3 regions of the Lysinibacillus sp. FSL K6-1151 genome follow, and region 3 is predicted to be linked to each of the others. Evidence: riboswitches for the same ligand, from Rfam matches in the RefSeq annotation. Region 3 holds a riboswitch; each other region holds the start of a gene.

Region 1 (4,619 bases), 1.6 Mb from region 3:
GAATGGAATCTTTTCCATTACTGCGGTAGCATCGTTGTAACTTTCTGCCCCGCCTGTTGCTGTAAAGTTAATGAACAGGTGCATCGTTAAAAACAGACCTACTGGAATGATACCAAGTAGAGAATGTAAGCGACGCCATAAAAACTCTCGATCTTTCGACAAGACTGTTACCCCCCTTAGTACTTAAAATAGCACAACAAAAGAAGTCATCATTTTGTAAATGATACTTCATTGACTGTGTATTTCATCATGGTACAATATTATGACATGTTTATTGTACTCTCAAGAGCTACGAGCGTCAAGGCAACTCGGAGTTTTTCATAGAGCTTATTAAAGAACTAATCTAGTACATGATGCGTTGTTTTTTCTCGAAAAATCTATCATTACTTTATTACTGTTGAATTTTAAGAAAATTCTAAGAAAGAAGGATAACAATGTTAAACACTCCATCTCCTACAATTTCATCATTTGGTTATGAGCTCATTCGCGATCATATTCTATCTTCTATCCTTGGTAAACATGAGAATGATGTCCTTTATTGGGCAGGTAAAGAGCTTGCTCGCAAGTTCCCATGCAAAAGTCAAGACGAACTTATCGCATTTTTCGCAGATGCCTGCTGGGGTACACTAGAGCTCATGAAGGAATCAAAGGATGGTCGCATTTTCCAATTGACAAATGCCCCTGAAATATTGCAAATCAAACAACGAAGCTTTAGACTGGAAGCAGGATTTATAGCAGAGCAAATTCAATTAGCTAAAGGCTACCTTACAGAATGCTATGATGAAAAGCGAGAAAAGCAGCACTATGTCATGTTTACAGTCAAATGGGATGTCAAGGAACGTATTATGAATACCATCCCTACTGAATGATGAAAAGGATTGTCTCCCTATTCAACGGGATGACAATCCTTCTTTTTTCTTCCTTTAATTTCGGACTATTACATAAAATACTGTTTCTTCTATTATTATATATAAAGTGCTTGCTCTAAATTGAATTCATCATGCAAGGCATTTGCTGCACGAATCATATCATCCTGTGGTACAACAACAGACACTTTTATTTCAGACGTACTAACCATTTTTATAGGAATATCTTCACGACGTAATCGATCAAACATGCGAGCAGCCACACCTGGATTAGAGGCCATACCTGAGCCAATGATAGAAACCTTCGCCAACCCTATTTCAAAGTCAGCAAAACTAAAGCCAAGTGACAATTTACTATCTTCTAGAACACGCAATGTTTCCGCAAATTCTTCTTTTAAAATGGAAAAAGACACAGTTGGTTTTAAGCCATCAATGATTGCCTGTACAATAATATCTACATTAATGCGGTTTTCTGCAAGGATTGTAAACATATCTGCCAATGCACCATCGGCATACGCATCATACCCCACTGTTAAACGGATAATATCTGACTCAAAGGCTACACCACGGACGACTAAATTTTTCTCCATTTCCACTTCCTCCTTCAATAAAGTACCTACTGACTCTACTAAGCTAGAGCGTATAATAACGGGCATTTGAAATTTTTTTGCTAACTCCACTGCACGAGGATGAATAACATGTGATCCTAAATTAGATAACTCCAGCATTTCATCATAGGAGATTTCCTGCAGCTTTTGAGCTTTGCTGACATAGCGTGGATCTGCTGTATAAACACCGTCAACATTTGTGTACATATCAGTTCGCTCTGCTTCCAATGCTACCGCGAGTGCTATAGCTGTTGTTTCAGCTCCGCCTTTGCCAAGTGTAGTAATATTTTGTTCCTCATCAATACCCTGTTCTCCAGCAATCACTACAATTTGTCCCTGTACAAGATGTTCTTCAATACGACTGTCATCGATATAGTCAATACGTGCATGACGATACTTATAATCTGTATGTATACCTGCTTGCCATCCAGTTAAGGACACTGCCTCATAGCCCGCTTCCTGTAATGCGATGGCAAATAAAGCGCTGGATAATTGAGAGCCCGTAGACACGACTGCAGCTAATTCTCGTTTGGGCACTTCGTCCGTTAGTTGATGTACCATCGTTTGCACATCTTTCATTGTGTGTCCCATTGCTGCAACGACCACGACTACATCGAAGCCTCTGTCCTTTTCAGCAATCGCCTTCCTTGCTGCCTCTTGGATTTGTTCAGTAGAAGCTAGTGCAGCCCCTCCAAACTTCATCACTATTTTAGCCATTTCTTGCGTTCTCCTTTCCAGTCATATATTTCACCTGCTTCTAGAAAACTAAAAGGCAGCCTCCACATAACGTGAAAGCTGCCTATAACATGTACAATGATCGTAACTTGTGCATGTGTGATAGCTCTCCGAAACTTTTAGAATCGACAATCTTACATTTCTTAAATGTAAAACCAGTACAACAAAGGAAACAACAATGCTATACTTCGGCAAGCTCCCCTTTCACACACGATCTCTGGACTTGTTCATCCTCCATTGTGTTACTCTTGAATCTTGCACCTCTATCATCACCATAAAGTGAATGTATTCAATTGGTTTAACGCTGGCGTCAACATGCTAGCCACACCAGTTCGCTATTCATCACATTGACGAACAATGTTATTTACAACCTTAGCACATGTCTATTCCTTTGACAATGACTCTTGCTGAAAATAGCTATAAATTTGGCTCGCTAAATTAGCAGGTATTCCTGCCTCCTGCAAAGCTAGCTCGCTCGCCTCTCGAATTTTCTTAACTGAACCAAAATGTTTGAGCAACTGCTGCTTGCGTTTTGGCCCCACACCTTCAATATGGTCTAACACCGATTGAATGGCATGCTTCTCATGCTGTTGGCGCAAGAAGGTAATAGCAAAGCGGTGAACTTCGTCCTGAATTCGTTGTAATAAATAAAAGCCATCACTAGTACGCTTTAAGGCAATTACTTCTGGTGGATCACCAAACAATAGCTGCGACGTATTATGCTTATCATCTTTTGCTAAACCTGCAATCGGTATAACAAGTCCAAGCTCATCTTCTAGTACTTCACGGGCGACTTCCATTTGCCCCTTGCCACCATCAATTAAGACCAAATCTGGCAATGGCAAGCCTTCCTTTAAGACACGCGAATATCGCCGACGTATAACCTCTTGCATCGCACCGTAATCATCATGCTTTGCAGCCGTACGCGTTTTGTATTTACGATATTCCTTTTTCGCAGGCTTTCCATCAATGAAGACAACCATAGCCGATACAGCATCCGTGCCATGCATATGACTATTGTCAAATGCCTCAATTCGTAATGGCGTTGAAATACCTATTGCTTCACCAAGTGCCTCACAAGCACCAATTGTCCGTTCTTCCTGCCGTTCAATTAGCTGGAATTTAGCTGCCACAGCAATCTCAGCATTTTTAGTTGCTAATTCAACCAATTCCCTCTTTTGACCTCTTTTTGGTGTAAGAACTTTAAGCTCTAATAACTCCGTTAAGATGGCTGCATCAATTGCTTGTGGAATAAAAATTTCTTTCGGCTTAATATGCTCTGGTTTTTCATAAAAGCGGCCAACAAATGTTAAAAACTCTTCCTCAGCATCTTGATAAATTGGGAAAACCGAGACATCACGCTCAATCAGCTTTCCTTGGCGAACAAAGAAAACTTGCACACACATCCAGCCTTTTTCGACGGCATAGCCAAATACATCGCGGTTCGTTGTATCACTTGATACTATTTTTTGTTTCTGCATGACCGTATCAATATGTGCAATCTGATCGCGAAACTCCTTCGCTCGCTCAAATTCTAAGTTTTCAGCAGCTGCAAGCATTTTAACTTCAAGCTCTTTTTTGACTGCCTCGACACCACCATTTAGAAACTTCGTCATATCCTCAATCATCTCTTGATAAACCTGACCATTAATTTCTTTTACACAAGGTGCTAAACATTGCCCCATATGATAATACAAGCAAACTTTGGAAGGCAATTGGACACATTTGCGCAATGGATACAATCGATCCAACAGCTTTTTCGTTTCACTTGCCGCATAAGCATTGGGGTAAGGACCAAAATATTTAGCCTTATCCTTTTTTACCTTACGTGTCGTAATAAGACGTGGATGTTTTTCATTCGTAATTTTTAAATATGGATATGTCTTATCATCTGTTAGCATGACATTGTATTTTGGATCATGTAATTTAATGAGATTCAGCTCTAAAATAAGTGCTTCAATATTAGATGATGTCACGATATACTCAAAATCTTCTATTTCACCGACAAGCCTTTGTGTTTTGCCTTCATGTGTTCCCGTAAAATAAGAACGTACACGGTTTTTCAGTATTTTCGCTTTGCCCACATAAATGATTGTCCCTTGACGATCCTTCATCAAATAGCAGCCAGGCTGATCCGGTAAAATATCTAGTTTACGCTTGATTAAATCGTTCATTACCTACCTGCCCCCCCTACGTAAAAATCCCTCTCAATTGAATATGATAGATATTACCTTTATTATATAACGAAAAAAAGCCGAACACATCTATTGATGGTCCGGCTTTTGTGAACTTCATTAATTACGCATGTTTTGCGATAAATGCTTCTAAAGCTTCTTTCGGTTGGAAGCCTACAGTTTTGTCAACTAATTCTCCATCTTTAAATAATAGTAAAGACGGAATTGACATAATT
Region 2 (4,619 bases), 2.0 Mb from region 3:
CTAAAAACCAAGGCTCATGGAATTATGCATTAGAAACATTATATGAACTTTCAGAAGGTAAAAAACTTCGCTATGTAGGTCGTCCTGCAATGAGCTCAACTTCTGAAGGGGATGCAGATTCTCATAAAGCAGCACAAGCAGCATTAATTGAAGCGGCAGTTGCTGAGCCAGTGAAGGTTAAATAATCACATATAAATTTTTGAAAAAAACGGGCTACTTGCCCTCAAGCAGTAGCCCTTTTATGTGCGTCATGCACGTTAATCAAAGGAGGAAATGAAAGTGGCTGAAATTAAAGTCCCTGAATTAGCAGAATCGATTACAGAAGGTAGTATCGCACAGTGGGTAAAAAAAGTGGGCGATCGCGTTGAAAAAGGTGAATTCATCGTTGAACTTGAAACAGATAAAGTAAACGCTGAAATCATTTCTGAAGAAGCAGGTGTATTAACACAAATTTTAGCTGAAGAAGGCGATACTGTACTAGTTGGTCAAGTTATCGCAGTAGTAGAAGCAGGCGAAGGCGCAGCACCTGCACCTGCAGCGGCTCCAGCTGAAGCAGCTCCGGCTCCAGCAGCGCCACAAGCAGCATCTGCACCAGTAGCAGCGGCTCCAGTTGTAGAAGAAACTTCTGGTGAGCGAGTAATCGCCTCTCCAGCAGCACGTCGTCTTGCTCGTGAAAAAGGTATCAACCTTGCAGCAGTATCTCCAGTAGATCCACAAGGACGTGTACGTGTACAAGATGTAGCAGCTCATGGTACAGCTCCAGCTGTAGCACCAGTAGCAGCACCTACATCAGTAGCAACTTCAGGTGGCCCAGTAGTATTTACACCAGCAGCTAATTCTGACCGTGTAACAGTTGAAAAAATGAGCCGTCGTCGCCAAACAATTGCTAAACGTTTATTAGAAGTGAAACAATCAACAGCAATGTTAACAACATTTAACGAAATTGACATGACAAATATCATGGCACTTCGTAAACGTAAACAAGAAGAGTTTGTAAAAGCAAACGACATCAAACTTGGTTTCATGTCATTCTTCACAAAAGCTGTTGTTGCGGCACTAAAAAAATACCCATACGTAAACGCTCAAATCTCTGGCGATGAAATTCATTTAAATAACTTCTTTGATATCGGTATTGCTGTATCAACTGAAGAAGGTTTAGTTGTACCAGTTGTACGCGATGCAAACAGCAAAAACTTTGCAGAAATCGAAAAAGATATCGCTAACTTAGCGACAAAAGCTCGTGATAAAAAATTAGGCTTAAATGACATGGCTGGTGGATCATTCACAATTACAAATGGTGGTGTATTCGGTTCATTAATGTCAACTCCTATTATGAACGGTACGCAAGCTGGTATTTTAGGTATGCACTCAATTGTTAACCGTCCAGTTGCAGTAAATGGTGAAGTTCAAATCCGTCCAATGATGTATGTAGCACTTTCTTACGATCACCGTATCATCGATGGAAAAGATTCTGTAGGATTCTTAAAAACAGTTAAAGAATTAATCGAAAATCCTGAAGATTTACTATTAAATTCATAATGCGATTCAACCCTGCGAACAATGTTCAGCAGGGTTTTTTTATGCATGACGAAAGATTTTGACCGATTCTATGTTTGAAAGAGTACTAATGTTATATCGTTTAGAGGAGCAAAAAAGACATAAACATAACTTTTCTCACATAGAGCACATACTCCATAATAAAAATTTGTTTTAATTTTCAGAAATATAGATAGAAGCTTAACGATTTAAAATGAATAGAGAACGAACAATATCCTAATATTGCCATTAGTCAGAAAAATGTTAAAACTGTCTTGACGAGTGTACTAGTTTTATAGTAGTATCTAAATATCAATTAAATAAACAAACCTCACTAACGTTTACCAGTGAGGTAGAGGCGCGGTATTTATTAGTTCATTGTTGAGTTCAAGCAAGCGAAGACGCAATGAAGAAGGAAATATCGCCGAAGTATAAAAGGAGCTCGTACTTTTATGCTGGGTCTGCAGTGAATAAGTGCAGGACTGTCCTAGTAAATGGATTTCCAGATTTACTAGGTTGTGCTATCTCGGAAAATGGAAATTATAGTGAGGATTTGGGCAACTGTCATACAAGGTAAGACCTAAGTTCAATATACTTAGGTCTTTTTTATTACAGTTGTCTTATTTTTTTACAGAAAAGGGGAGTTTTTTATGAAAAGAAAATGGTTGTTAGTAATGATCTCTATCATGACAGCAATTGTGCTAGCTGCATGTGGCACTAGCGACAAAAAGGATGGCGGTTCAGGTGATGCTGGTGCTGATAAGGAAGCAAGTGGCGGTGAATTCCGAATCGGAATGGAGGCTGGCTATCCACCATTTAACTGGACACAGCAAGGTGATGCTAATGGTGCAGTGAAAATTGCTGATAATGCAGAGTATGCAGGCGGCTACGATGTCCAAATGGCAAAAAAAATTGCTGAAGGCTTAGGCAAAGAGCTAGTCATTGTCAAAATGGAATGGGACGGATTAGTACCAGCGCTACAATCTAACAAAATTGATGCGATTATCGCGGGTATGTCACCAACTGAAGAGCGTAAGAAAACGATTGATTTTACAGAAAACTACTATACTTCTGATTTCGTTATGGTTATTAAGAAAGGTAGCAAGTATGAAAATGCAAAATCGATTCAAGATTTCTCTGGTGCTAAAATTACTTCACAATTAAATACATCGAACTACAACGTTATTGATCAAATTAACGGTGTAGAAAAACAAACAGCAATGGAAAGCTTCCCCGCAATGCGTGTCGCTTTAGAGGCTGGCAAAATTGATGGCTATGTAGCAGAACGTCCAGAAGGTATTTCCGCTGCTGCTGCCAACGATAAGTTCACATATGTCGCATTTGAAGAAGGCTTTGATACGGATCTTTCCAATACTTCGATTGCTGTAGGCTTACGTAAAGACGATGCAAACCGTGAAAAAATCAACGAAATCCTAAAAGGTATTTCGGAAGACGATCGTCAAGCGATTATGGAAGAAGCGATTTCTCAACAACCAGCAGCACAATAATGACAAGGCACGGGCTAGTTGCTGGTCCGTGCATGATCATTTCATCATTATCAAAATGAGAACCTCTCTACATAATGATAATGTCCTAGCGTAACAAATCATAGAATAGTAGAAATAGCTAGGACACGAAGGAAATAAGCAAGCAACATGACATTGTTAGGAGGAACATCATGAGTCTTGAATGGATACTTTCAATTATTGAAAACAACTGGCAAATGTTTTTACGAGGTGCGTATTATACGTTACTGATTTCGATTATTAGTACAATTATTGGTGCATTCATCGGATTTTTCATTGGAATTATGCATACGATTCCAGTTCGTAAAAAAGGTTTAAAATTTTATAGCTTAAAGCTTATTAATTTTATCCTGACATGCTATGTTGAATTTTTCCGTGGTACACCAATGATTGTACAGGCTATGGTAGTCTACTACGGACTAGATATCGCATTTGGTATCGATATGCATTTTATTACAGCAGGTATTTTAGTCGTTTCCCTTAACACAGGGGCCTATATGGCAGAAATTGTTCGAGGTGGTATTGTCTCGATTGATAATGGTCAATACGAGGCAGCGTCGGCAATTGGTATGAATCACTTCCAAATCATGCTGCATGTTGTTTTACCACAAGTAGCACGCAATGTCTTGCCGGCGACAGGTAACCAATTAATTATGAATATTAAGGATACAGCCGTATTAAATGTCATTGGGGTAACGGAATTATTCTTCCAAACAAAATCAATTTCAGGTAACAACTTCCGTTATTTTGAATCATTCTTTGTCGCATGTATTCTTTATTTTATCATGACATTTACCGCATCTCGCATCCTTCTCTATGTTGAAAAACGTCTAGATGGACCTGATGCCTATCAAAAAGAACAAAAAGAAGCTGTATAGGGGGACGCACAAATGGCAGTGATTAAGATTGAACATTTAAGTAAATCATTTGGACGTAACCAAGTGTTAAAAGATGTAAATTTCCAAGTAGAAAAAGGCGAAGTCGTTTGTTTAATTGGCTCTTCTGGTTCTGGTAAATCGACATTACTTCGTTGCATCAATTTATTAGAAACGCCAAGTGGTGGTCAAATTATTTATAAAGGGGAAGACATTTTAGATGATAAGCACAATATTCAAGAATATCGTACACATCTAGGAATGGTATTCCAGCAATTCAATTTATTTAACAATCACAATGTGTTAAACAATTGCACAGTGGGCCAAATCAAAGTATTGAAGCGATCAAAGAAAGAAGCAGAAGAAACGGCGCTTAAATATTTGAATATCGTTGGTATGGATCAATATGTGAACGCCAAGCCTCGTCAGCTTTCAGGGGGGCAAAAGCAGCGTGTGGCTATCGCTCGAGCATTGTCAATGAATCCAGATGTCATGCTATTTGATGAACCGACTTCGGCATTAGACCCAGAAATGGTCGGTGAGGTATTAAAGGTGATGCGACAGTTAGCCACTGAGGGGAATACAATGTTAATCGTGACACATGAGATGGAGTTTGCCAAAGAGGTGGCAGATCGTGTCGTCTTTATGGATAAAGGCATCATTGTCGAGGAAGGCCCGCCAT
Region 3 (4,619 bases):
TTTTGGCAGTAAGCATAATAACAGGTGTCTGGGATTCCGTTGCACGAATCCGCTTTAGCACATCAATGCCACTCATCTCTGGCAGCATGACATCAAGTAGGATCAAATCCCATGGCTGTTCACGGTAACGAAGCAAACCATCTGTCCCTGTATGAGCCATTTCCGCCTCAAAGCCTTCAAATTGAAGCTCAAGCTGTAGCACTCTCGCAATATTTTCTTCATCTTCTATAATTAAAATTCGATTGGTCATGTCGAATCCGTCCTTCATCTTTTCTTTTCATCGTAAACGATGCTGGTGGTGAAAGTCTAATTAGAAAATGATGAGAATGGCACATACTTATAGAAACTTAAAGCAAACCACTTCACTTTTTTGATTCCTAGCGTTAGAATACTAATATCTTATTTTCCTATAGGAAACTTTATTTCGTTAATGATACTTTTTGAAACGAGGGAACAATATGGTTTACAAACGAGTCACAAAATCGTCTGCCGAGGCGGTTTTAGATGGAGATATAAAAGGTTGGCGACGCTTTTTACCATTTTTAGGACCTGCATTTATTGCAGCCGTCGCCTATATCGATCCTGGTAATTTTGCTACAAATATTACAGCAGGCTCTCAATATGGCTACCTGCTACTTTGGGTTATAGCCTTTTCTAATTTAATGGCCGTGTTAATTCAATCCTTATCTGCCAAGCTTGGAATTGCGACAGGTAAAAACTTGCCTGAAGTAGCACGCGAGCATTTTTCTAAAAAAACATCCATCTTTTTATGGATACAGGCTGAATTGGTCATCATTGCTACAGATCTCGCTGAATTTATTGGTGCAGCATTAGGGCTTTACTTGCTCTTCAATATCCCTATGCTGCCCGCAGCATTAATTACGGCAGTTGGTTCATTTGCTATTTTAGAACTTCAAAGAAGAGGATTTAGAGCCTTTGAAGCCGGTATTTCGGGCATGGTGTTAATTGTTGTCTTAGCATTTGCCTTCCAAACATTTTTAGCACAGCCAGAATGGGGCGATGTAGCGATTGGCATGTTCACGCCACAGTTTGAAGGTGTAGATTCACTATTATTAGCAACAGGTATTTTAGGAGCAACTGTCATGCCTCATGCTATTTACTTACATTCATCGTTAACGCAAAATCGTATTGTTGGTCGGAATGAAAATGAAAAAAAACGTATTTTCCGTTTTGAATTTATCGATATTATCATCGCTATGATTATTGCCGGAGCGATTAATATGAGCATGCTGATCATTGCTGCAGCAGTCTTCCACACACAAGGCGTGGTTGTAGAAGATTTAGATGTTGCCTACAATGGCTTAAAAGATGCGCTCGGCCCCATGGCTGCTATTTCATTTGGTCTTGGTTTACTTATTGCCGGGCTAGCTAGCTCCTCTGTCGGGACGTTAGCAGGTGATGTAGTCATGCAAGGATTCATTCAAAGAAAAATACCACTTTATTTACGTAGAGCGATTACTATGGTGCCGCCTCTAGTCATTATTGCATCAGGCGTGAATGCAACCTATGCGCTCGTTCTAAGTCAGGTCGTTTTATCTTTCGGTATTGCATTTGCTCTTGTCCCTCTTGTTATGTTTACAAGCAAACGAAACATCATGGGCAGTTTAGTCAATCACCGTATTACAACGTTTTTAGGTTGGTTTGTTGTTGTTATCGTTGTGACATTAAATATTTACTTACTGTGGGAAACAATATTTGGATAATAAAAAGCCAGGTACTCGAGATGAACTGCCCCGTAAAAGTTTGATTTCTAACTTTTACGGGGCAGTTCAAGAATGGGTACCTGTTTTTTATTTGATTAGACATCGACTTTCGAATGGCTAGTTAGTAAATACTAATATTACTCTATATATGATATTATTTTTTGATATTTTTAACGACGATTAAGACATAAAAAGCTGTCCCATAAACCAATCATTCATTAGTTTACAGAACAGCCCTACTATTTAATCTTCCACTTTTAAATCACATTCTTGAAGTGAAAGCATTTTTGTTTTGTGCTTGATTTTGTAGCCAAACCATAACAGTAAAAATAGTGGGATTCCAACATAAGAAACTAATATCCCATACCAATCAATTTGGTCTCCCGTAAAGGCCGTGTAATTTTGCCCAATGACCACAATCATACAAACAGTAAAGGCAAATAGTGGTCCAAACGGGTACAATTTTGCTCTATAAGGTAATAGCTTTGGATCTAGGCCCTGTGCCTCAAATGCACGACGGAAGCGATAATGACTAAAGGCAATGCCGAGCCATGCAATAAAACCAGACATACCAGAGGCGTTTAACAGCCAAATATAAACAACGCCATCACCAAAGAAAGACGCTAAAAAAGCTAAGCAACCTACAGCTAATGTTGCCATCAATGCATAAATTGGTATTCCTCGACGACTTAGCTTTGTGAAGAACTTAGGCGCATGTCCATCCACTGCTAATTGCCATAGCATACGTGATGATGCATAAAGCCCTGAATTTCCAGCTGACAGCATAGCCGTTAAAATAATGGCATTCATTAACGAAGCTGCAAAGGCAATACCTAAGCGGTCAAACACTAATGTAAACGGTGATACTGCGATATCTTCTGATAATAAGCGTTCATCTGTAAATGGAATCAACATTCCGATTGCACCAATTGCTAAAATATAAAACAAAAGAATACGCCAGAATACGGATTTAACAGCCTTTGGAATATTTTTTCCTGGATCGTCTGTTTCACCTGCTGTAATCCCAAGTAACTCTGTTCCTTGGAATGAAAATCCGGCTGCTAGGAAAATTCCAAATGTAGCTAGGAAGCCACCGTGAAATGGTCCATCACTAATAAAGAAATTAGTAAAGCCTACAGGTGCCTGTCCACCTAAAATACCAAAAATCATTAATAAACTGATAATAATAAAAACAATGACTGTCACTACTTTAATCATCGCAAACCAATATTCACTTTCTCCATAGCTCTTTACAGAAAGTAAATTAAATGACAGTACAACAGCAATAAATAATACTGTCCAAAGGGCTGATGAACTATCAGGGAACCAATATTTCATAATTAAGGATACTGCCGCAATTTCTGCTGCAATAGTGATTGCCCAGTTATACCAATAGTTCCAGCCTAATGCAAAGCCTAGTGCTGGATCTACAAATTTTGTTGCATACGTACTAAATGAACCGGATGATGGCATATAGGCAGCCATTTCCCCTAAGCTTGTCATTAAAAAGTACACCATAATACCGATTAGGGCGTAGGCAAGCAATGCACCACCAGGTCCAGCTTGTGCAATGGCACCACCACTGGCTAAAAATAGTCCCGTACCAATTGTACCGCCTAAAGAAATCATTGTGATATGACGGCTTTTCAATTCTTTTTTCAGCTTTGGCGCTTTATGTCCGAGCTGATTTACTTTTATTTCACTCACGATATAGCTTCCTTCCTATTTACGAGGCAAAAAAATGCCATCACATATACACTGTGATGGCTAAGTTAATCCTCAGTTTTTCCTAAATGATAGCTCAACACGTTGTGCAAACGTGACAGTTCTGTTCCTTTCGGAGACAGCCCCAGCATGAGGTTTTCAAGTCCCCTCACACTTCGGCAATATTCCCTTTCAGCTAATCTCATCAATGCTTGTCATTTCCATTAGCATACTTATAAATATCGCGACCTCTACCTCAATACAAACATGAGGCATATAATTATTAAATTTATGATGCTTATTATATTAGCATAAGACCTTTGACATTTCAATATAACAATAAATGTTCTGTATTTTGTGAATCTTCTACTATTTTTATTAGTTTGTTAAAGTGTTATAGTAGTTCAATTAGAGCGGTTACGAACAGGGGGATTTATTTTGACTACAAATGATCATTCCGCTAGTTTTCCGAGTAAAAAAATTAGCTGGAGGGGAACAACCTTACTTTTAGTCTTCGGAGTTATCTTTATAGCCTCTACATTAAGAATGCCACTAACTGTTGTTGGCCCTATTATATCATTTATCCGTGACGATCTTGGTATTTCTAATGTACTTGCAGGCTTTCTAACAACGATTCCATTGCTCGCTTTTGCTACCATCTCACCATTTGCGCCCGTTGTAGCACGCAAACTAGGGCTTGAGCTAACACTATTTTTATCCACTATTTTATTAGCCTTGGGGATTGTTCTACGTTCCCTTGGTACAACGGGGTTACTTGTATTTGGTACTGTACTCATCGGCATAGCCATATCATTTGGAAATGTGCTGATTCCAGGATTATTAAAATTAAAATTTCCATACCATGTTGGTTTATTAATGGCATTTTTCACTATGTCGATGAACTTAACGGCTGGGCTTGGCGCAGGTATTAGCTATCCTATAGCCAATTCATCATTTGGCTGGCAAGGAGCGCTGTCCATTGCACTTGTACTAGTGGTCGTAACGATTTTAATTTGGATACCTCAATTGAAATCAAATAAACCTGAGCCAGCCACTACCTCTAAAATGACGAGTACACCCTTATGGAAGTCACCTGTTACTTGGGCTGTCACAGGTGCAATGGGATTACAGTCTTTATTATTTTATACGACTGCTGCTTGGATTCCCGAAATCTACATCGCCCAGGGATTG

The links. Region 3 has a riboswitch for lysine ahead of MHI04_RS01310 (amino acid permease). Riboswitches for the same ligand answer to the same signal wherever they lie in the genome.
Region 1: it holds a riboswitch for lysine, as region 3 does, so the genes downstream of both, MHI04_RS16065 (aspartate kinase) here and MHI04_RS01310 (amino acid permease) in region 3, are expected to answer to the same signal.
Region 2: it holds a riboswitch for lysine, as region 3 does, so the genes downstream of both, MHI04_RS11135 (transporter substrate-binding domain-containing protein) here and MHI04_RS01310 (amino acid permease) in region 3, are expected to answer to the same signal.

Annotation. Positions count from the first base shown of each region.
Region 1 covers NZ_CP152040.1:3,336,446-3,341,064, forward strand. Annotated here, with positions in the region: gene MHI04_RS16055 (succinate dehydrogenase cytochrome b558 subunit) at 1-162, opposite strand, end outside; gene MHI04_RS16060 (YslB family protein) at 435-869, shown strand; gene MHI04_RS16065 (aspartate kinase) at 965-2,191, opposite strand; lysine riboswitch at 2,305-2,483, opposite strand; gene uvrC (excinuclease ABC subunit UvrC) at 2,593-4,383, opposite strand; gene trxA (thioredoxin) at 4,508-4,619, opposite strand, start outside.
Region 2 covers NZ_CP152040.1:2,286,914-2,291,532, forward strand. Annotated here, with positions in the region: gene MHI04_RS11125 (2-oxoglutarate dehydrogenase E1 component) at 1-185, shown strand, start outside; gene odhB (2-oxoglutarate dehydrogenase complex dihydrolipoyllysine-residue succinyltransferase) at 280-1,539, shown strand; lysine riboswitch at 1,882-2,068, shown strand; gene MHI04_RS11135 (transporter substrate-binding domain-containing protein) at 2,187-3,044, shown strand; gene MHI04_RS11140 (amino acid ABC transporter permease) at 3,215-3,940, shown strand; gene MHI04_RS11145 (amino acid ABC transporter ATP-binding protein) at 3,953-4,619, shown strand, end outside.
Region 3 covers NZ_CP152040.1:273,868-278,486, reverse strand. Annotated here, with positions in the region: gene MHI04_RS01320 (response regulator transcription factor) at 1-250, opposite strand, end outside; gene MHI04_RS01315 (Nramp family divalent metal transporter) at 459-1,724, shown strand; gene MHI04_RS01310 (amino acid permease) at 1,968-3,431, opposite strand; lysine riboswitch at 3,514-3,690, opposite strand; gene MHI04_RS01305 (MFS transporter) at 3,867-4,619, shown strand, end outside.